DNA from 3 places in the Enterobacter sp. RIT637 genome. Region 1 is predicted to be linked to each of the others. Evidence: predicted binding sites of a transcription regulator. Region 1 holds the regulator's gene; each other region holds the start of a gene.

What was found. The regulator PhoB, encoded in region 1, activates phosphate uptake and scavenging genes when phosphate is short. The targets are predictions, from matches to a motif close to CTGTCATAAAACTGNCNNAT.
Region 2: the regulator PhoB is predicted to act here: its motif matches at 1,510-1,529, upstream of kdgR (DNA-binding transcriptional regulator KdgR).
Region 3: the regulator PhoB is predicted to act here: its motif matches at 2,913-2,932, upstream of K5E19_RS13335 (esterase-like activity of phytase family protein).

What each region holds. Positions count from the first base shown of each region.
Region 1 is NZ_JAIHAZ010000014.1:3,300-11,011, forward strand. It holds gene proY (proline-specific permease ProY) at 1-423, opposite strand, end outside; gene brnQ (branched-chain amino acid transporter carrier protein BrnQ) at 505-1,824, opposite strand; gene phoR (phosphate regulon sensor histidine kinase PhoR) at 2,234-3,529, opposite strand; gene phoB (phosphate response regulator transcription factor PhoB) at 3,551-4,240, opposite strand; gene sbcD (exonuclease subunit SbcD) at 4,428-5,633, shown strand; gene sbcC (exonuclease subunit SbcC) at 5,630-7,712, shown strand, end outside.
Region 2 is NZ_JAIHAZ010000002.1:521,106-528,817, reverse strand. It holds gene htpX (protease HtpX) at 1-18, shown strand, start outside; gene K5E19_RS06065 (MFS transporter) at 69-1,442, opposite strand; gene kdgR (DNA-binding transcriptional regulator KdgR) at 1,621-2,412, shown strand; gene K5E19_RS06055 (YobH family protein) at 2,476-2,715, opposite strand; gene mgrB (PhoP/PhoQ regulator MgrB) at 2,875-3,018, shown strand; gene K5E19_RS06045 (YebO family protein) at 3,093-3,383, shown strand; gene K5E19_RS06040 (MBL fold metallo-hydrolase) at 3,413-4,402, shown strand; gene K5E19_RS06035 (DUF2627 domain-containing protein) at 4,930-5,073, shown strand; gene cspE (transcription antiterminator/RNA stability regulator CspE) at 5,086-5,295, shown strand; gene ftsI (peptidoglycan glycosyltransferase FtsI) at 5,532-7,232, shown strand; gene rlmA (23S rRNA (guanine(745)-N(1))-methyltransferase) at 7,301-7,712, shown strand, end outside.
Region 3 is NZ_JAIHAZ010000007.1:203,211-210,922, reverse strand. It holds gene K5E19_RS13350 (carbon starvation CstA family protein) at 1-188, shown strand, start outside; gene K5E19_RS13345 (YbdD/YjiX family protein) at 285-488, shown strand; gene yjiA (GTPase) at 499-1,452, shown strand; gene K5E19_RS13335 (esterase-like activity of phytase family protein) at 1,509-2,867, opposite strand; gene K5E19_RS13330 (YfaZ family outer membrane protein) at 3,278-3,823, shown strand; gene K5E19_RS13325 (NAD-dependent succinate-semialdehyde dehydrogenase) at 3,880-5,250, opposite strand; gene K5E19_RS13320 (AraC family transcriptional regulator) at 5,402-6,145, shown strand; gene K5E19_RS13315 (LysE family translocator) at 6,193-6,822, shown strand; gene K5E19_RS13310 (hypothetical protein) at 7,111-7,712, opposite strand, start outside.

The sequences.
Region 1 (7,712 bases):
GCTCATCAGGTTGACGGCGCAGATGATCAGCACCACGCTCAGCACCCAAATCCAGTGCGGCACCGCCGGGAACCAGACACCCATGTAGATACCAAACGCGGTCACGTCGGCAATCGCCACTATCAGGATTTCAAAGCAATAGGTCCAGCCGGTGATAAACCCGGCCAGCGGGCCTAAGTTTTCCTGTGCGTAGCGGGAGAAAGAGCTGGCAGACGGGTTGTGAACCGACATCTCACCCAGCGCGCGCATGATGATATAGGCCGCCACGCCGCCGATGATGTACGCCAGCAGAACGCTGGGACCGGCCATTTTGATGGCATCTGCCGAGCCATAAAAAAGACCGGTGCCGATAGCAGAGCCCAGCGCCATAAAGCGGATGTGGCGCGTGCTCAATCCACGTTTAAGTTTGTTAGTGCTTTCCATTTAAATCTTGCCATTCAACACGAAAAAAACAAAAAACCACGGGGCCTTAAGCCCCGTGGTTAAACAGTTTGTTGCCGTTGATTAATGGGCGTTCGATGCGACCTGACGCCCTGCAGCACGGTCCCAGATAATCGCCAGAACCAGTGCAACAACGGTAGGCATCAGCCAGGCCAGGCCTTGCTCAGACAGCGGCAGACGCTGTGTCCACGCAGGCAGAATGTCTGCGAAAGCTGATGCTTTAATCCCGTCAAGGATACCAAAAATCAGGCTGATAAACATGGCTGGCGCAATAATTCGTGAAAAGTTGTTCCACCACGGACGAGTAAAGCTCAGCACCACCAGCACGATGCACGGCGGGTAAATCGCCGTCAGTACCGGAATAGAGACCTGAATCAGGTGGCTCAGACCGAGGTTTGACACCGCCATAGAGAAGATGCCGAGGATAAACACCAGGGTACGGTAAGAGAGCGGCAGATACTGCGCAAAGAACTCTGCGCAGGCGCAAGTCAGGCCAACCGCCGTCACCAGACACGCCAGGAAAATCAGCGCAGCCAGCAGCATGCTGCCCGCACCGCCGAAGGTGTGCTGAACGTAAGCGTGCAGGATAGCCGCACCGTTGGCATTCTGATCGACCAGCATGGCGCTGTCGGAACCCAGGCGGAACAGTGCCAGATACAGCAGCGTCAGACCCACACCGGCCATCAGGCCAGCCCAAATGGTATAGCGAGTCAGCAGACGCGCTTCAGTCACGCCGCGGGAACGTGCGGCGTTAACGATAACGATACCAAACACCATCGCGCCCAGCGTATCCATCGTCAGATAGCCGTTCACAAAGCCGTTGGAGAAAGCAGCATTTTTATAGGCGTCCATCGCGTCGCTAATCGGGCCTGCAGGCCAGACGATAGCAGCTACCGCCAGCACGATCAGTGCCACAATTTTCAGCGGCGCCAGGAAGTTACCCACGGTATCCAGCAGTTTGCCCGGATAGAGGGAAACCAGAATCACAATCGCGAAGTAGATCAGGCTGTAGATAAACAGCGGCATCGCGCCGTCACCCGTCAGCGGAGCGATCCCCACTTCAAAGGAAACGGTCGCCGTACGCGGAGTCGCAAACAGCGGGCCAACGGCCAGATAGCAAACGGTCGCCAGCAGAACGCCAGCTACTTTGCCAATCGGGGTGCTGAGGCTGTCCACGCCGCCACCGACTTTCGCCAGCGCGACAACGGTGAGGACCGGTAGACCCACGGCAGTAATCAGGAAACCAAACGCAGCTGTCCAGACGTGTTCACCCGCCTGTAAGCCAACCATTGGAGGGAAAATGATGTTACCTGCGCCAACGAACAGCGCAAATGTCATAAAGCCCAGCGCGATGATGTCACGCGATTTTAAGTGATGGGTCATAAAACCTTACTGCCTGTGGATGTGGTGTTGAAAACGTTGAGATTTTCGCTATCCCTGATGGGACGATACAGCGGAAAATTTGCTCAATTTCAGCGGGAAATGCTCCCGTCCTGGCGTGGAGAAGAATAGTTTTTCGATTTACCACGCAAATACAGTCGGTCTGACAGTATCTGGGGGGCAATTTAAACGCTTATAACGTTTAAAGGCAAGGAGGGATCGTAAAACCAGAACAATATGCCAGTATGAAAAAACAGACCAGCACAATGCACTAATTATAAGAAAAACCCATGGCTAATCATGCGAACAAAAAACCATCAACCGTATAATATTCACACGCGTTTCGCTTGACTGCAAAGCAAACGGGCCAGCAAATGCTGGCCCGTGGAAAGGTAAAATGACACGCCTGCCGTCAGGCGATCTTTTTGGCAATTAATCGTTCCGGAATAACAAAGCTGAAGCGGGTTCCTTTGCCCAGCGTACTTTGAATATCAAGACGGCTTTCATGATGATGCACCGCGTGCTTCACAATTGCCAGCCCCAGGCCGCTTCCCCCGGTCTGCCGTGAACGCGCTTTATCCACACGGTAGAATCGCTCGGTCAGACGCGGTATATGCTCAGGGGCAATCCCCGGCCCGTTGTCCTCAACGCTAAACTCAGCGCCCGCGGTTACACGCTGCCAGCGCACCACTATATGGGTCCCTTCCGGCGTATGATTCACCGCGTTATACACCAGGTTGGAAATGGCACTGCGCAGTTCATCTTCACTGCCAAGCACCTTCAGGGTGCCGTCGACCTCAAAGCTAATCTGATGTTTTTTATGGCTTAACGTTTGCGCTTCGCGCTCCACCACCCGCAGCATCATCGGCACATCGATGGTGTCATTCAGCGCCAGTGAAGGTGCGGCTTCAATCTTCGAGAGCGTCAGCAGCTGCTTCACCAGGCCTTCCATACGGTGCGTTTGCTCGCGCATGGTGTGCAGCGCTTTTTCACGCGGCGCACCTTCGAGCGTTTGCTCCTGCATCATCTCCAGGTAGCCCTGAAGCACGGTCAACGGGGTGCGTAATTCGTGGCTCACGTTCGCGAAGAAGTTGCGTCTCGCCCCTTCCAGCTGGTGCATCTGGGTGACATCCCGCGCCACCATCAGCCACTGCCGATCGCTGTAGGGCATCACGCGGATTTCCAGATGACGCCCGTTGTTGAGCCTCAGATTATGCGGCCCCGTAAAATCACGCTTTTTCAGATACAGCGTGAACTCCGGATAACGCAGCAGGTTAAGAATGTTTTGCCCGTTATCGTCCGGCCAGCGCAGGCCCAGCAGCTGTTGCGCCAGGCCGTTACACCAGAAAATCGTGCCTTCTTCAGTGGTCAGAATGACGGCATCCGGCAGCGACTCCGCGCCGCTGCGAAAGCGTTTGATTAAGCTTCCCAGCTCGCGACGTCGCTTTTTATTGCGCATCTGCATCTGGTGCAGACCATACAGCAGCGGTTCCCAGCTGCCGCTTCCCGGCGGAGGGGTCATGCTTCTGTCCACCCACAGCCACCAGGAAAGGCGCAGTAAGTTCCAGAAATGCCAGATTAATAACCCGGTCACTGCCGCCAGCAAAAACCACGGCAGATGCCCAACGATGGCCCCCAGAATGAAGGCCGGAATACAGCATAAGATCAGTTCAAAGACGAGCCTTTTCCATGACAGACGTTCCAGCACGCGTCACACTCCTGTCACTGTTCAGAAACGGGTCGAAAAACGATAACCCGTACCGCGGACCGTCTGAACCATGCGATCGTGACCGCTCAGCTCCAGCGCTTTACGCAGGCGGCGAATATGCACATCAACCGTCCGGTCTTCCACATACACGTTAGTTCCCCAGACGTTATTCAGCAACTGCTCGCGGCTGTAGACGCGTTCCGGGTGGGTCATAAAGAAGTGCAGGAGTTTAAATTCGGTAGGTCCCATGTCGAGGGGATTTTCGCCGGTCATCACGCGGTGTGACGTTGGGTCAAGGCTGAGGCCCTGCATCTCAATCACCTCTTCCACCGCCATCGGCGAAATGCGGCGCATGACGGCTTTGATGCGTGCCACCAGCTCTTTCGGGGAGAACGGCTTGGTGATGTAATCGTCCGCGCCGGTTTCCAGACCGCGCACGCGATCCTCTTCTTCACCGCGCGCCGTCAGCATGACAACCGGAATATCGCGGGTCATCGCTTCACGTTTAAGATGTTTGATAAACTGCAGGCCAGATCCGCCAGGCAACATCCAGTCAAGCAGAATCAGATCGGGCCAGGGTTCATTCAGCTGGTTCACCGCGCTGTCATAATCTTCCGCTTCAACCGGCTGGAAGCCATTTTGTTCGAGCACGAAGCACACCATTTCACGAATTGGAGCTTCATCTTCTACGACCAGAATACGTCTCGCCATACTTTGCCCTGTCTTATCTTATTTAAGTTACAAGTTTGTAATGCGGCGTCATTATGCGTCAGATTTATGACAGATTTATGAAAAACCTTACCACCATAAATGGCAAACTGTTGTTTTATTACAGCGGTTATTTTCCACTCCCTGAGAGTTTATAATCGCCATCAACTCTTTTCGCCACGGATCAGCTATGCGCATACTTCACACTTCAGACTGGCATCTGGGTCAAAACTTTTACAGCAAAAGCCGGGCGGCGGAACACGAAGCCTTCCTGAACTGGCTGCTGGAGACGGCACAATCGCATGACGTGGATGCGATTATTGTCGCGGGTGACATCTTCGATACCGGTTCTCCACCGAGCTATGCGCGTGAGCTCTATAACCGTTTCGTGGTGAACCTGCAGCAGACCGGCTGTCATCTGGTGATTGTTGCCGGAAACCACGACTCTGTGGCCACGCTAAATGAATCCCGCGATATTCTGGCGTTTCTCAATACCACCGTGGTGGCCAGCGCCGGGCATGCCCCGCAGATCCTGAAAAAACGTGACGGCACGCCGGGAGCGGTGCTGTGCCCCATTCCATTTTTACGTCCGCGCGATATCGTGCAGAGCCAGGCGGGACTTTCCGGCGGCGAAAAGCAACAGCATTTATTACAGGCTATCACTGATTATTATCACCAGCAGCATACCGATGCCTGCGCCCTGCGCGGCGAAACGGCAATCCCGGTGATAGCAACCGGGCATCTCACCACCGTGGGTGCCAGTAAAAGTGACGCCGTACGTGACATCTATATCGGCACGCTGGATGCCTTCCCGGCGCAGAACTTCCCGCCAGCCGACTACATCGCGCTCGGGCACATTCACCGCGCGCAGATCGTCGGCGGCTGCGAGCATATCCGCTACTGCGGCTCGCCCATTTCGCTCAGCTTCGATGAAACAGGCAAGGCCAAATCCGTGCATCTTGTCAGTTTTACCGACGGTAAACTCAGCGCTGTCGAGACGCTGGACGTGCCCGTTACCCAACCGCTGGCAGTGCTAAAAGGCGATCTGGCGGCCATCGCTGAACGGCTTGAGCAGTGGCGTGGCGTCGAGCAGGTTCCGCCCGTCTGGCTGGATATCGAAATCACCACCGATGACTACCTGCACGATATGCAGCGTAAAATTCAGGCGCTGACGGAAGATTTGCCCGTCGAAGTCTTACTGGTACGCCGCAGCCGCGAGCAGCGCGAGAAAATTCTGTTAAGTGCGCAGCGTGAAACGCTCAGTGAACTGCGGGTGGAAGAGGTGTTTGAGCGTCGGTTGTCTCAGGAAGAGATTGACGACGCGAAGCGCGCAAGGCTCAACGAGCTGTTTACGCATACCTTGCATGCGCTTAACGATGAGGGAGAAAACGCATGAAAATTCTCAGCCTGCGCCTGAAAAACCTGAATTCCCTCAAGGGCGAGTGGAAAATCGACTTTACCGCTGAGCCGTTTGCCAGCAACGGGCTATTTGCCATTACCGGTGCCACCGGTGCCGGGAAAACCACCCTGCTCGACGCCATCTGCCTGGCGCTTTACCACGAAACGCCACGACTGCAAAAGGTCTCACAGGCGCAAAACGACCTGATGACGCGCGACACCGCCGAGTGCCTGGCGGAAGTGGAGTTCGAGGTAAAAGGTACTGCCTATCGCGCCTTCTGGAGCCAGAACCGTGCGCGCAATCAGCCTGACGGGAACCTGCAGGCCCCGCGCGTGGAGCTGGCTCGCTGTGAGGACGGCAAAATCCTCGCCGACAAAGTGACGGATAAACTGGAACAAACGGCAGCGCTTACCGGGCTGGACTACGGCCGTTTTACCCGCTCGATGCTGCTCTCTCAGGGACAGTTTGCCGCCTTCCTTAACGCTAAACCGAGCGATCGCGCGGAGCTGCTGGAGGAACTTACCGGCACGGAAATTTACGGCCAGATTTCCGCCATGGTCTTTGAAAAGCACAAAGCCGCGCGCAGCGCGCTTGAGATGTGCGAAGCGCAAGCTGCGGGCGTTGTCCTGTTGAGCGAAGAACAGCAGCAGCAGTTGCAGCAAAGTTTGCAGGCACTTACTGACGAAGAGAAAACCCTGCTGGCGCAGCAGCAGAACCACCAGAAAGAATTTCAGTGGCTTACGCGCAGCGAGGAGCTTATCCGCGAACAGCAGCGCGCCACGACCTTACAGCAGCAGACGCAACAGGCGCTGGCCGATGCGGCGCCCGATCTGGCAAAGCTCCAGCTCGCGCAACCCGCGTCCCAGCTCCGCCCGCTGTGGGAACATCAGCAAGAACAGGCATCACGCCTGGCGCAAACGAAGCAGCGTATTGTTGAAGTAAATACTCGCTTACTGGAAAAAACCGCCTTGCGCTCGCGGATCCGCAACGGCGCTTTACGTACTCATACGCAGCTACAGACCGAGCTGACGGCACTGGCACAGTGGCTGACAGAGCATGATCGGTACCGCCTGTGGGGCCAGGAAATTGCTGGCTGGCGGGCTCACTTCTCTCAGCTTAATCGCGATAAAAATCAGCTGACTACGCTTGCTGCGCGCATCGCTGAATTACGCCATAAGCTGACGGGGCTGCCAGAAAGTTCCCTCACGCTGACGGCTGACGAGGTTGCAATGGCGATGGAGCAGCGGGCGCAAACCCGGTCTACGCGCCAGCGCCTGACCGCTCTCCATGCCCGCTATCAACCGCTGCAAAAACGCCAGCGCCAGAACGCCGAAAGCGTGCAAAAAGCACAGGCCGGGCTGGTCGCGCTTAACGAAACGCTGGCGCAGCGCCGCCAGCAGTATAAAGAAAAAAACCAGCATTATCTGGATGTTGAAACACTCTGCAGGCAGGAAGAGAAAATCAAAAGCCTTGAGTCGGAGCGCGCTCAACTCCAGGCCGGGCTGCCTTGCCCGCTGTGCGGCTCCACTACCCATCCGGCCGTGACGGCTTACCAGGCGCTGGAACTCAGTGAAAATCAACGCCGACGCGACCAGTTAGCAAAAGAGGTCGCCGCACTCAAAGACGAAGGTTTGTTAGTTCTCGGCCAGGTTAACGCCCTGTCACAGCAGATCCAACGCGAGACAGACGAAGCGCAGGCGCTCTCTCAGGAAGAGCAAACGCTCACTAAAGAGTGGCTGGCGGTGTGTGCCTCTCTGAATATTACGCTGAACATTCAAGAGGATATTGCCCCGTGGATGAGCGAGCAGGAGCACTACGAGCAACAGCTTTATCAACTCAGCCAGCGCTTAACCCTCCAAACCCAGCTTAGCCAGCAGGAAGAACAGGAGCGTCAGTACCAGCAGCAGCTGGCGGCGACGCGTCAGGCAGTGGAAACGTCCCTGCATACGCTGTCGCTGGGCATTCCGGATGCAGGTACTGAATCCGTCTGGCTCGCCTCACGCGAAAGCGAATACGCGCAGTGGCAGGAGAAACAGGCTCAGCATGGCGCGACGCAGGAACGTATTAACGCCCTGA
Region 2 (7,712 bases), on a different contig from region 1:
GGCGAATACCTGAAGTAACGCGAAAACACCGAAAAAGCCGGGCTGGAGAGTACTCCGCCCGGCTTTTTTTATGCCTTCACGCCGGGCTGGGTGACCCGGAGTCCGCTGATTATGGCCGCGAGGCTTGCAAGGAACCCTGCGGTCAGGAGCGCAACGTGGTTACCGTTCTGCCCGGCAAGGTTAAACATCAGCGCAACCAGTGCAGCACCAGTACTTTGACCCAGCAGGCGCGCCGTGCCGAGCATGCCGCTGGCTCCCCCGCTGCGATGGCGCGGTGCGGAAGTGATAATGGTGTGGTTGTTAGGCGACTGGAACAAACCAAAACCCGCACCGCACAGGATCATGCGCCAGATGATATCCAGATCCGTAGGCGATGAGGGAAGCAGAGCCAGGGCAAACAAGCCGGTTGCCATCACCGTCAGCCCGATTGCACCCAGCAGTCCGGCATGCACGCGTTCGATCAAATACCCGGCCAGCGGCGCCATCACCATCGTCGCCAGCGGCCACGGCGTTAACAGCAGCCCGGTTTCAACCTCAGACCGACCGACTACACTCTGCAGGAAGAAGGGCAGGGAAACCAGCGCCAGCATCTGGGCACAGAACGAGCAGATCGAGGTGCAAATAGACAGCGAGAAAAGGGGAATACGCAGCAGGTCTACCGGCAACAATGGTACCGGCAGTGCAAGCTGGCGACGTACAAAGAAGAAGCCTACAACCAGCAGGGCGGCGAGCTCTGCGCCGGTAAGCGCCAGCGACTGACCCTGGGCAAACCCGCTCAGAGCAGTGATCAGCAGGCCAAAGGTCAGGGCATTCATTACCGCACTGGGCAGATCAAAGCGGGGCATTGTGCTTTTCGGGCCATTACCAGGTAGATAGCGCAGGGCAAAGCCAATCGCGACGATGCCGAGCGGCACGTTGATGGCGAAAAGCCATTGCCAGGAGGCGACTGAAAGAATGGCCGCCGCGATAGTTGGCCCGGCGGCAGAAGAGACCGCGACAATAAAGGAGTTGATCCCCATCCCGCGCCCCAGATGACGCTGCGGGTAAATTAAGCGGATCAGCGCGGTGTTGACGCTCATCAGCGCCGCGCCGCCAAAACCCTGGGCAATACGGGCTATCGTCAGGGTGTGCAGCGAATCTGAAAGGGCGCAGAAGAGCGAGGTCAGGGTAAAAACCACCAGCCCGCACTGATAAACCCGGCGATAGCCGAACATGTCGCCCAGAAAAGAGAATGAGAGCAGCGAAACCACAATGGCGATCTGGTAGGCGTTGACGATCCAGATCGAACTGGCGGGCGAGGCCTGCAGATCGCTGGCTATCGTTGGCAGGGCCACGTTAGCAATGGCACCGTCGAGAACGGCCATGGAAATGCCGATGATAATCGTCGCAATAGCGCCGTAACGCTGGGGCAAAGGCAGGCCATCGGAAAGGATTTTTTGCATTATGGATGAATAGCTCGGTAGGAAATTATTCTCAGGGTAACTATTTTAGCACCGTTAATTCCGTTTTATGTCGCAGATTTGTAACGAAGTAAACGAGGATTGATTGCAGCTAGCATGACGGGAATTTATAATAAAAACCGGTTCTGATTTTTATAAAACACTCTCCATGAGGTGATAAATGGCAATTGCAGATTTGGATAAGCAGCCAGATTCTGTTTCTTCCGTGCTGAAGGTGTTTGGCATCTTACAGGCGCTCGGAGAAGAGCGTGAAATTGGTATTACAGAGTTGTCGCAGCGTGTGATGATGTCGAAAAGCACCGTTTATCGCTTTTTGCAAACCATGAAGTCACTGGGCTATGTCGCGCAGGAAGGAGAATCTGAAAAATACTCGCTGACGCTGAAACTGTTCGAACTGGGCGCCCGCGCCCTGCAAAACGTAGATCTGATCCGCAGTGCGGATATTCAAATGCGCGAACTTTCTCGTCTGACAAAAGAGACTGTTCACCTTGGCGCACTGGATGAGGACAGCATTGTCTACATCCATAAAATTGATTCCATGTATAACCTGCGCATGTATTCGCGCATTGGTCGTCGTAACCCGCTCTACAGTACCGCCATTGGTAAAGTCCTGCTGGCCTGGCGCGACCGTGAAGAAGTTGAGCAGATCCTCTCAGGCGTGGAATATAAACGCAGCACGGAGCGTACCATCACCACCACTGATGAGTTACTGGCGGTGCTGGATAAAGTGCGTGAGCAGGGTTACGGTGAAGATAACGAAGAACAGGAAGAAGGGCTGCGTTGCATTGGCGTACCTGTCTTCGACCGCTTTGGTGTTGTCATTGCAGGCCTGAGTATCTCATTCCCGACGCTACGCTTCTCCGAAGAACGACTGCATGAGTATGTTGCTATTCTTCATACCGCCGCGCGTAAAATCTCTGAACAGATGGGCTATAACGATTATCCGTTCTAACCCCGCAAGAGATAAAAAAACGCCGCATTTTGCGGCGTTTTTCATGGATGCGGTTCAGCAAAATTAGCCGTTATCAATCACAACGGACGATTTACGCAGAACCGGGCAGTTGGTCAAACCGATGATCCCACTGTCCGAGTGGATATACTGTGCTGTACTCATGCCCTGGGCTGTCAGGTATTTACACTTGATACCTAAACCCGCGGCGTTTTCGGTGCTCCCCACAAGCACGCCATAGCCGGTTAACAGAAGGCCAGTCCAAAGAACGGCCAGTGCAATAATAGTTCGAATGATTAAATGCATCATTGCCTCTTTATCGTTGTTGTCATGCATTTAGCCTAACCTGTTTACTCTGTGAAACAAGTGCACGATTCCGAAAAGAGTCTGTTGAGGGTACAGTTAGTCGCTGTTTAAGATAGCCGTGATAACCTGGCTGCCTCGGGTGATAAAACGGAGAGTGGAGTGAAAAAAATACGCTGGGTAATTCTGGTTATCGTGTTGGTAGCATGTGTGGTGCTGTGGACACAGACTATCAACGTGATGTGCGATCAGGATGTACAGTTTTTTAGCGGCGTTTGCGCAATCAACCAGTTTATTCCGTGGTAAGACGCATTTTTTCCTAAGGTCATTTCCTTCCTTCGCGCCAGTGGTAAAATGGGCGTTTTTATTGAGGTGGTGAAATGGGTGAGTTAATGAATTCAGGGCTGCTAAATCTGGCATCCCTGATGGTCTCGTTGGTTATTCTGGTCACAGGATTGGTCATTTGGTTTTTCGTCAACCGTGCCAGCTCGCGTACGAACGAGCAAATTGAGTTGCTTGAAGCGCTGCTCGATCAGCAAAAGCGTCAAAATGCGCTGCTGCGCCGTCTGTGCGAAGCGAACGAACCAGAAGAGAAAGAAGCCCCTAAAGAAGCGGTCCTCGCAGACAAAGAAAACGAAGACGATTTTATCCGTCTGGTGGCTGAACGATAAACCTATAATGTAGCTCGCGGGAGGTGGCCGTGGTCTGGAAAAATCCCTGGTATGACCCCTCCCGGCTCCATCACACGCCAGATGGCTTTCGCAATACCGCTCCTGTGGGACATCAGCCCGGCGATGTGGAGCGCTGGCGTAAGGCGCGGAAAGCCGCAGGTTTACCGAAACCGCCTGCGCTGGGCTATGACGATTTCATCCGCCAGTGGTGGCAACCGGTTGAGCTGGACCAGCCACAAGGCGACGGGGCATGGTGGCTTGGACACGCGAGTCTGCTGGTGCAGATGGATGGCAACACCATTCTGACCGACCCGGTCTTTTCGCGACGCGCTTCTCCGCTTCCTTTTGCCGGACCGGTGCGCAAAACACCTCCTGCACTGTCAGTTGAACAACTTGTGCAGCTTGATGCGGTGGTTATCTCGCATAATCACTACGATCATCTCGACGATGCAACCATTCGCCGTATCCTGAAACGTTTTCCCGACGTAATGCTGTTTGTTCCCTTAGGTCTGGCTGAGTGGTTTCGCCGTCGCGGAGCCAGGCACATCGTACAACTCGACTGGTGGCAGAGCATGACCTGGCAGGGTATCACTCTGACAGCCGTTCCGGCGCAGCACTGGAGTATGCGTACCCCCTGGAACCGGAATCGATCCTTATGGTGTGGCTGGGTCTTTGAGGGACGAAAGCACCGTTTTTGGTTCAGCGGCGATACGGGCTATACGCCGGAGTTGTTAACGATCCCCGAACGTTTGGGCAAAATTGACGCCGCCGCGTTGCCGATTGGCGCGTATGCACCAGAATGGTTCATGGCGGTCCATCATATGGACCCGCAATCTGCCGTGGCGTTATGGCAGCAGCTCGGCCAGCCCCTGGCCTTTCCCATCCATTGGGGCGTGTTTGAACTGGCAGATGAATCCCTTGATGAACCTGTGCAGGCGTTAACTCAGGCACTTAATAATGTAGCACCGATTAATAATTCCTTCAGGATACTGAAAATTGGCGAATATTTATCCTTTTAAACAATGCGCGCAATAGTTGCATATATTTTGTATTTATAGCCCTTCAGGATTGTTTTATTTTTATCGAAACGTTTTGCTTGCCTTGTTTTGAGGCAGAGTCATAAAAATTTCATTATTTTGGTGCATCGTGTTCTTTATTCATTGGTGATTTTTAATGCAGTGTCAGTATGTTTATTAACACCAAATATGCATTGTCCTATTCCCAATGCGTTGGAATGTTTTGAGCATAAGTTTTCACAAAATGTTCTAACGCAATCAATGTTCTAAAGAAAGTTGCCCCTGAATCTGGACGGCATGTAATGTATGGTCTATGGTAAAAAAGTCTTTGATAACAGCGCTTGCGGTAATAGCGCAGTGGCGGTGTACAGGACTCACGTTGTCCATGATCGTTGCGCATAAGTGTGCAGATCATACCAGGGCAGTGTTTGAATTTGTGCGGCGGATCGAGACACGTTTAAAAATGGCTTGCCATATTAATCGTTGTGTGTGATAACACGTTTTGGGTCAAACGAGGTACAGTTCTGTTTATGTGTGGCATTTTCAGTAAAGAAGTCCTGAGTAAACACGTTGTCGTTGAATACCGCTTCTCTGCCGAACCTTATATTAGTGCCTCATGCAGTAATGTCTCAGTTTTATCTCAGTCAAGCCTGCGGGCTAAGAAAACACTCTAAGGAATTTTGCAAATGGCAAAGATTAAAGGTCAAGTTAAGTGGTTCAACGAGTCTAAAGGTTTTGGTTTCATTACTCCTGCTGACGGCAGCAAAGATGTGTTCGTACACTTCTCTGCAATCCAGGGTAATGGCTTCAAAACTCTGGCTGAAGGCCAGAACGTTGAGTTCGAAATTCAGGACGGCCAGAAAGGCCCAGCTGCAGTTAACGTAACTGCTATCTGATCGAACCACTGCTGACTGAAGTGCCTGGCGCTTCAATCTCAGACATAAAGCCTCGCGTATCGCGGGGCTTTTTTATTCTGTTATCTTTCAAAATATTACCATTCCACTTCTTGTTAGTAACTTGTTGCAAAGCTACGAGATTATTAGCATTGTTTCCCCTCCTTAAGGGCGTTTTTTCCCGTTAAATCAGGGCGTTGATCAACAGTCCTGAGGCTCAGGTGAAAAAGAAAACCCTAATGACCACCGGAAACTTCACTCCGGCGCGTTTTGCTCTGCTTTGTTTTGCCATTTTTTGCAGTCTGGCTTTTTTGCTGGGGCGGGTGGCCTGGCTGCAAATCGTTAAACCTGACAACCTGGTGAAGCAGGAGGACATGCGTTCGCTGCGTGAGGTCGCCATTGATGCTCCGCGCGGGATGATTATGGATCGCGAGGGAAGGCCGTTGGCGGTGAGCGTGCCCGTTCGTGCGGTATGGGCCGATCCTAAAACGGTACTGGCAAAAGGTGGCGTAGGCTTTGACGACCGTTGGCAGGCGCTGGCCAATGCGCTGCATCTCTCTCTGAGCACGCTATCGTCGCGGATAAACAGCAATCCGCAGGGACGGTTTATTTACCTGGCCCGTCAGGTCGATCCTTCTCAGGCGCAGTGGATAGACAAACTTAACCTGCCAGGCATTAATTTACGCGATGAATCTCGTCGGTTCTACCCAGCGGGACATGTGGCGGCCAATCTTATTGGTTTTACCAATATCGATGGACAAGGAATAGAAGGTGTTGAGAAAAGTTTCAATACCCAGCTGATGGGCAAGCCTGGCGTCCGACAGGTGAGGGAAGACCGCTACGGGCACGTTGTTGAAAATCTCACGGAAGTGGCGCCCGTTCCTGCCCATAACATTCAGCTGAGTATTGATGAGCGTCTGCAAACCATCACCGAGGACGCGCTCGATAATGCGGTTGCGTGGAATAAAGCCGAGTCGGGTGCATCGGTATTAATCAATATCCAGACGGGTGAAATTCTTGCGATGGCCAGCTATCCGGATTTTAACCCTAACAACCGCGAAGGGGCGACGTTAAACGATTTCCGCAACCGTGCGATCAGCGATACCTTCGAACCGGGGTCGACCGTCAAACCGCTGGTGCTGATGACGGCCCTACAGCAGGGGCTGGTACAGCCGGACAGCGTGATTGACACTCATCCGTACATGCTTGACGGGCACCGTATCCGCGATGTGGGTTACTACCCTGAGCTGACGATGACCGGCATTCTGCAAAAATCGAGCGATACGGGCGTATCTCGCCTCTCTCTTGCGATGCCGATCCAGCATCTCATTGATACCTACCGAAACTTTGGTTTCGGCACAGATACGGGACTTGGCTTAACGGGGGAAAGCGCGGGGCTATTGCCACAGCGTAAATTCTGGAGCCAGCTCGACAGGGCGACGTTTGCATTCGGCTATGGCCTGATGGTGACGCCGCTTCAGCTGGCGCATGTTTACGCCACTATCGGTGGCTTTGGTCTTGAGCGTCCACTCTCTATTACCCGCATTGATCCTCCCGTTATGGGGCACCGGGTGATGCCAGAGGCGATCGCGCATGAAGTCGAACATATGATGGAAAGCGTTGCGCTGCCCGGCGGGGGCGGTGTTAAGGCTGCCGTACGGGATTATCGCGTGGCGGTGAAAACCGGAACGGCGAAGAAGATTGATGACAGCGGTAAATATGTCGATAAATATGTCGCCTATACCGCTGGCGTTGCGCCTGCCAGCGATCCGCGCTTTGCGCTGGTGGTGGTCATTAACGATCCTCAAAACGGCGCCTACTACGGCGGTGCCGTCTCCGCGCCGGTGTTCAGCGAAATTATGGGCAACGTGCTGCGTCTGGAGAATGTGAGACCGGATGGTCTGCCGGCGGATTCTGACCACCTTATCGTTATGCGTTAACCCAGGCGTTTATAAGACGGGCGAATAGCGGTACACTTCGCCCTTTGGTTTATGCCCCCGGAGTTGTCATGTCCTTCAGTTGTCCCCTTTGCCACGCGCATCTGCTGCGCTCAGAGAAAAGCTTTACCTGTCCGCAGGGACATCAGTTTGATATGGCGAAGGAAGGGTACGTGAATCTGCTCCCTGTGCAGCACAAGCGCTCCCGCGATCCGGGTGATAGCGCAGAGATGATGCAGGCGCGCCGTGCGTTTCTGGATTCAGGACATTACCAGCCGCTTCGGGATACCGTCTCGCAGGTACTGACGCATAACCTGCCTGATAATGCGACCGCTGTCCTGGATATCGGCTGTGGTGAAGGCTACTACACGGCAACGTTTGCAGAGGTTGCCCGTGAGAAGGGCGCAGAGACTTTTGGCCTGGATGTGGCAAAAGTGGCGATTCGCGCGGCGGCAAAACGCTATTCTGCCGTGACGTTTTGTG
Region 3 (7,712 bases), on a different contig from region 1:
ACCATATCGTGGTGAACAACTACACCAACGCGGGTTTGAGCATTCTGTTCCTGGTGGTGGTGTACAGCATCATCTTCTACGGCATCAAAACCTGGATGAACGTGCGCAACGCCGACGGTCGTACGGATAAAGAAACCCCGTACGTGCCGGTGCCGGAAGGCGGCGTGAAGACCTCATCACACCATTAAAATAATGGCGGGTGGCGCTACGCTGACCCGCCCTACACAGTAACTGTAGGCCCGGTAAGCGTAGCGCCACCGGGCTTTTTCTGTCTGGAACCCACAATGTTTGGTAACTTAGGCGAAGCAAAAAAATACCTCGGTCAGGCGGCGAAAATGCTGATTGGCATTCCGGACTATGACAACTACGTTGAGCATATGAAGACCAACCATCCGGATAAGCCGTACATGACCTACACCGAATTCTTCCGCGAGCGTCAGGAAGCGCGCTACGGCGGAAGTGGAGAAGGCGGCGTCCGCTGCTGCTAAAGGAGAGACCATGACCCCGATTGCCGTTACCCTGCTGACCGGTTTTCTCGGCGCCGGTAAGACCACCCTGCTGCGCCACATCCTGAATGAACAGCACGGCTTCAAAATCGCCGTCATCGAAAACGAATTTGGTGAGGTCTCGGTAGACGATCAGCTGATTGGCGATCGCGCCACCCAGATCAAAACCCTCACCAACGGCTGCATCTGCTGCACCCGCTCTAACGAATTAGAAGACGCCCTGCTGGACCTGCTCGACAGCCGCGACCGCGGCGAGATCGACTTTGACCGTCTGGTGATCGAGTGCACTGGCATGGCCGACCCCGGCCCGATTATTCAGACCTTTTTCTCTCACGAGATCCTCTGCCAGCGCTACCTGCTGGACGGCGTGATTGCCCTTGTGGATGCGGTTCACGCCGACGAGCAGATGAACCAGTTCACCATCGCCCAGTCTCAGGTAGGCTACGCCGACCGCATCCTGCTGACCAAAACCGACGTGGCGGGCGAAAGCGTTAAGCTGCGCGAGCGCCTGACGCGCATTAACTCCCGCGCGCCGATTTACACGGTGACGCATGGCGACATCGATCTGTCTCAGCTGTTCAACACCAACGGCTTTATGCTGGAAGAGAACGTCACCGCGAAACCGCGCTTCCACTTTATGGGAGACAAGCAAAACGACGTGGCGTCGATTGTGGTGGAGCTGGACTACCCGGTGGACATCAGCGAGGTTTCGCGCGTGATGGAGAACCTGCTGCTGTCGTTTGCCGACAAGCTGCTGCGCTACAAAGGGATGCTGTGGATCGACGGCGAGCCGAACCGCCTGCTATTCCAGGGCGTGCAGCGCCTGTACAGCGCCGACTGGGACAGGCCCTGGGGCGATGAACCGCCGCGCAGCGTGATGGTGTTTATAGGCATCCAACTCCCGGAAGAAGACATTCGAGCGGCGTTTGCAGGGCTGAAGAAATAACCTCCCCGAATAATCCCCTCTCCTCTATGGGGAGAGGGTTAGGGTGAGGGGTAAACTTATTTCACCGCTTCCGGCAGCGTTATAATCCACAGCTCGCTGTCCGACTCCGGCTTTTTCAGCGGCTTCACGCTGAGCGTGGTTTCCACCGGTTTATCATCCAGCGTCAGCTTGCCCTCCGCGTTCACCCGATAATCCTTGAGCTTCTTGCCCTCGACCGGGTGTTGCATCGCCACCTTCACGCCAAAGTCGTTATCGTTCGCCACCGCAAGCGTTTTGCTGTCGATCAGCGCCAGCCCTTCGGCCTTCTCCTGCTGCCAGCCCAGCGCGCGCAGATCGACAACCTGCGTTTTAGCCGCAAGCGTTATGCCGCGCTGCGCCAGGGTTTTCTCATCATCAAACTCAGGGTACTCGCCCGGCTTGTCAAAGGCGGAAAGGTCGCTCGCCTTGCTGAGATCCACCTTGTAAATCAGGTTACGCATGGCGTCATTTTTATCCTCACCCTGCTCAATCAGCAGGATATGCTGGTCATCGAGCGCCACAATGTCGCCGATTTTGGCATCGCTGTTTTTACCGTAGACCGCGCTGTCGATAGGGTAACCGTACATCGCGGTTTTGCCGGTCGCCGGGTCGAAGCTCACCAGACGCGTAAACAGCGCCTGCTTTTTGCTCTTACCGTCAATATCCAGCGTGCTTTGCACGGCGGCGATAATCCGCCCGTCCGGCATCCGGGTCAGGCCTTCAAAGCCCCGGTTTGCCTGGCGCCATTTGATAATATTTGGCAGACCGCCCGCGATGGATTTCTCCCCTTCCGCTGCCTGCGGCCCGTGGATCGCCAGGATCTTCCCTTTGCTATCGACGTTGATCAGGAACGGGCCATACTCGTCGCACAGCCAGTAGCCGCCTTTGCCGTCCGGGGTGATGCCTTCCGTGTCCAGCCCGCGATTGTCGCCATTCAGAATGTTTAGCGTGTCGCTGAATGCCACTTCATTGGTGGAGCCAATCACGCCGCTTTGCAGCGGCAGGCCGTTAATCTCGCCTTTATCGTCATGCAGCGGGCGGGCGTCGATAGCCTCCGCTTTGCCGTTCTGGACGCGGATGGTCATCAGCAGCGGCGCGAAATCTGGCGTGACAAATATTTTGGCTTCGTTTTTACCCATTTTTGGCGCATCGGCGTTGGGACCGCGATCGGTCACGGTCGCAAAGGTCAGGGCATCGCCCTGCTTGCCGGTAAACAGCAGGCCAGAGCCAATCCCGACCGGGAGTCCGTTCGGAAACGCGCTGGCAAACGCGCCGCTGTATTTCACATGCGAGCCTTCAGGGAAGCTGACGATATAGCGCTCTGCGGTAGGTTGAGCCGCCAGGGCAGAGAATGAGAGCGCGCAGCTCACGAGCACAGGAATAATTTTTCTTTTCATGTTGTTAGCATCCAGTTAGTGAAGCCAACAACGTAATGAAGAAACGTGTCAGAAAAATGACATGAAAGGACGGCGGATCTGCACAAAATTACGTATAGCAACCACCAGAAATGTAAACCTCTGTCTTTATCTGTGACAGATGAAACACTTTTGGAAATTATTAGAAACTCAATTAATTCATCTCAAATGGCTTTCTTTGCCTCGTTCAGTTGTCGTTTAGCCAAAACTCTAAACTGTTCCTAAACGCGAATTTATTTGCCATTGACGACCTTCTAAACAAACAATTTGGCAACAGATAAAGATTAAATACCCAACAAAAACAGTATAAAACCGCGATAGACATCACATTTGCAGTCATAAACATCCGTTGTTAAGGTGCCCTCAGATTAATTTGATAACGAGGAACACTCATGAAAAAGCTTAACGTACTCATCCTTTCCGCCCTGACCGCGGTATCTGGCTCCGCACTGGCAATGGGCGGCAGCATTGAGCAGGGGAAAAACTTTACTAACCTCAATCTGGAAATGGGGAAATCCTCATCCGGCCTGTACGCTGAAAGCAACTGGCTGAAAAACACTGACGACGGCACCCAGACTGGCGGCGTAGGTGCAGGCTACAACTTTGAAGTCGGCCCGGTGATGTTGAACGCAGGTGCGAAAGCGATCTACATCGGCCCGAAAAAAGGCGATAACGGCGTTGCGTTCCCAATCGGTGGCGGCGTAAACGTGGCCCTGACCGACAGCATCAACGTCTTCGGTGAAGGCTATGTGGCACCAGACGGCCTGAACAACAGCGTGAAAAACTACGTTGAAGCCAACGGCGGCGTAAGCTGGACCCCAATCAAACCAGTTACGCTGAAAGTGGGTTACCGCCACGTGAGCGTTGACGGCAAAGATGGTCGTCCAAACCACACCCTGATTGACGGTGCGTATGTGGGCGGCGGCGTGAGCTTCTAAGGCTCCGCAACGTGCAAAAAAAACCTGCCATCCGGCAGGTTTTTTTATGGTTGAAATTACTTACGCACCACTACCAGCTTCTGGTTCACAAACTCTTTGATCCCCAGATCCGACAGCTCGCGCCCGTAGCCGGACCGCTTCACGCCGCCGAACGGCAGCTCTGGCGCGGTATCGGTGAGCCAGTTGATGTACACCATCCCGGTCTCAATCCGCGACGCCATTTTCTTCGCGCGCTCGATGTCCTGGCTGAATACCGCACCGCCCAGGCCGTAGTGGGAGTCGTTCGCCAGCGCGACCGCTTCGTCGTCGCTTTTCACCACGTACATCTGCGCCACCGGGCCGAAGAACTCCTCGAAGTACGCCGGGTTATCGCGGGAGATATTCGTCAGGATCGTCGGTTCGAAGAAACTCCCGTCGCGCTGCACCGGCTTGCCGCCATAGTGCAGCGTCGCACCGTTTTTCACCGCCTCGTTAACCTGTTTGGTCAGCGTTTCGAGGGCATCTTTAGACGACAGCGGCCCCAGCGTGGTGGTTTCGTCCAGCGGATCGCCAATCTTCACCTGCTTAAACGCCTCGGTGAATTTGCTCAGGAACGCGTCTGCAATCTTCTCATGCAGGATAAAGCGCTTCGCCGCGGTACAGACCTGCCCGGCATTGTTGAGCCGCGCATTCACGCCTATTTTCACGGCTTTATCAAGGTCGGCATCATCCAGCACCACGAACACGTCATTACCGCCCAGCTCCAGCGTAGATTTCTTGATGTGCTTCGCCGCCTGCGCGGCCACCGCGCTGCCGGCCTTTTCGGAGCCGGTTAATGCGGCACCCTGCACACGATCGTCAGCGATAATTTTTGCCACCTGCTCGGACGAGATAAACAGGTTGGTCCACGCCCCTTCCGGCGCGCCCGCCTCGCGCACCAGATGGGCAAAAGTCTCGGCGCAGTGCGGCACGATGCTGGCATGCTTGGCGATCACCGGGTTCCCCGCCGCCAGGTTTGGCGCCAGAACGCGCATCAGCTGGTAATACGGGAAGTTCCACGGCTCAACGGCCATCAGCACACCGATGGGGTGATGCTCCACCCAGGCTTCCCCAAGCTCAGAATCGTACTTCACCGGGGCCAGGAACTGCTTCGCGTTGTCGGCGTAGTAGCGGGCGATCTGCGCGCACAGCTTCACCTCGCCGCGGCTCTGCTCGATGAGCTTACCCATCTCCCGGCTTGCGATTTTCGCCAGATCCTCCACGCGCTCGTCGATCAGGTCGGCAAGCTTATGCAGCACCGGCAGGCGCTGGCTGATGTCGCCTTTCGCCCAGTCCGAATGATAAAGCGCATCGGCCGCCTTGAGCGCCGCTTCGATATCCGCGTCGGTATGCGAGGGGTATTCTTTGATGAGCTGGTTAGTGGCAGGATTTACTGTCTGATAAGCCATGTCGAATCTCCTTGTTTTACCGCTTAGGGTATTAAGGGTAGTCAACATGACTGGCTATGGACGTAAAGTTGGGTATATCCGGAAGGTTCTTAATGAAGCGCTGCCAGACGGTTCGCTGACGTGGTATAAAAAACCTTCAGAAGGAGCGCCCATGACCGATACCCGATACGTCCGTCAGACTTTTCACCGTGCCTCAGGCCTTGAGCTGCGCAGCACCTGGCAGAGTACGCAGGCGTACAAACGCCACAGTCACCCTCAGCTTTCCATCGGCGCGATTATGGAGGGCCAGACCTGCTGCGTGTGTCATGATAAAGAGTACATCCTTAACCCCGGGGACCTCATCGTGATCCCGGCCTGTGCGCCGCACAGCTGTAACCCCGTCGCCGGTAATCCGCGCAGCTACCATATGCTCTATATCGACACCGGGCTTCCGCTGGCGCTACAGGTGATTCGTAGCCCTGACCTGTTTGCCCATTACCTGGACGTTGTCGAGACAATGTCTCCAGCGTCAGTCGACACGCTGCTTTCTGCCCTTCCCCGCGGTGCGGATAACGCAGACGCGCTTCGCTCAACCAGCCAGCAGGTTCAGGAGGCATTTCTTTCCGATCTCACCTGCCCGCCGTCCCTCGACGAGCTTGCCCAGCGCTTCTCGCTGCGCAAGGAGACGCTGATTCGCACCTTCAGGCAGGACACCGGCCTGACGCCGGGCAGCTTTCTCAACATCTCCCGCGTGGAATACGCTAAAGCGCGGCTGCGCGCCGGGGATGATATTGCCGACGTCGGCTACCAGAGCGGCTTTGCCGACCAGAGCCACTTTCATAAGACCTTCGTGAGCTATACCGCCGCCACGCCGCGCCAGTACGCCACGGGCCGATCAATATCCGACAATAAATAGGTTCTGCAGCGCCGTACACTGACCTCGGATTGTTAACCGAGGTCTCAATGGAACTGTTATTTCCTTCCGCTTTTCTTGCGCTGGCGCTGGCGCATTTTGTTGCCCTGCTCAGCCCGGGTCCGGATTTCTTCCTGCTGGTAGGCTACGCCGCACGCTATCGTCTGCGCGGCAGCGCCGGGCTGTGCCTCGGCATCGCCGCGGGAAACGCGCTCTATATTCTTCTGGTGATTATCGGCTGGAGCGCGCTGCGCCAGTTTACGTGGCTGTTTACGCTGATCGAACTTTGCGGGGCGCTGTATCTGCTGTGGATCGGCTCGCATCTGGTGCGCAGCCGACCACAGGCGCTGGCGCTAAATGAAACTCACCAGCGCTTCCCTTCGCTGCGCAAGCAGATCCTGCTGGGGCTCGGTTCGGCGCTGTTAAACCCGAAGAACGCGCTTTTCTATCTGGCGCTGATGACGGCGCTGCTGGGGCCGGACGTCACGCTGCTTCAGCAGGCGACCTGCGGCGTCTGGATGGTAATGGTAGTGCTGGCGTGGGATCTGGCGCTGGTGACGCTGATGGGCTTATCGGCGGTGCAACAGAAGCTCAGCCGTTCGCTGTGGTGGATTGAGCGCACGGCGGGGGTGGTGTTGATGGGGTTTGGGGGATGGGTGCTGTTGCGGATACTCGAATAGCCCGGATATTAAGGAGCATAGATCTAACAGGAATTAACCATCTTTCGAATTAAAGCTTACCTCAGATATGAGGACAATAAGCAAGCTGTCCTCATTATTTCATTTAGGAATGAGTGAGGCCAAGAAACTTTGGTCACAACAATAATGAGCCTTTCTTAACATAAGATACAAACTAACGTTTCAGCGCTTTACTAAATGCCATACCAAGCAAGGTATGTTCTGTAATATGTTCAAGAACAACCTCCTCCAGTGTTGAAGCTGACTGTGCAATTAAAGCCTTGTAGTAACCTACACATCTGTTTTCAATGTAAAGACCTGTGATATTTTTTTTGTATTTCTCCGCTGCCTTAAGGGAACTTCAGCAGCAGAGTCAAACCTATTTAATAAATAGTTACGCTGAAAATCGCTGACAAACAATTGCATTTCCCAACGTTTTCTTTTAGAAGTAACAGAGAGCAGCAAATGCTCCTCCTTACGCAAATCAATATTCTCAACAATAAAATCAGTCGATTCAGGCAATTGTATCTGGCTCGATTTCATGCAAGAGAGTATAGTTACCTTGCCGCGAATAGTTTTCTTTCTTGAAGCTGTTTCGACATATAGGTGACATTCCGCACCTTCAGCATGTTCGAGCCAGAGTGTTATGCCACCATCAAGTAAAACATCAATATTTTCATCGGCTCGAAGATACCTTCTGGACATGTAAAAGGTAATATAGCTATCATCAATTTTTCCTAAAAGCTTAATTCGTTGAGACTCAACGTCTTCAAGATAAATATCTTCAAGCAAGACTCGCTTATCCGAATTATCGGGGATCGTTGAAAGTTCAGGAGTGTCCTCACCCTTGATAGTAAAATTAATGAATTCTCGTGTTACAAGGTCAAGAGCAT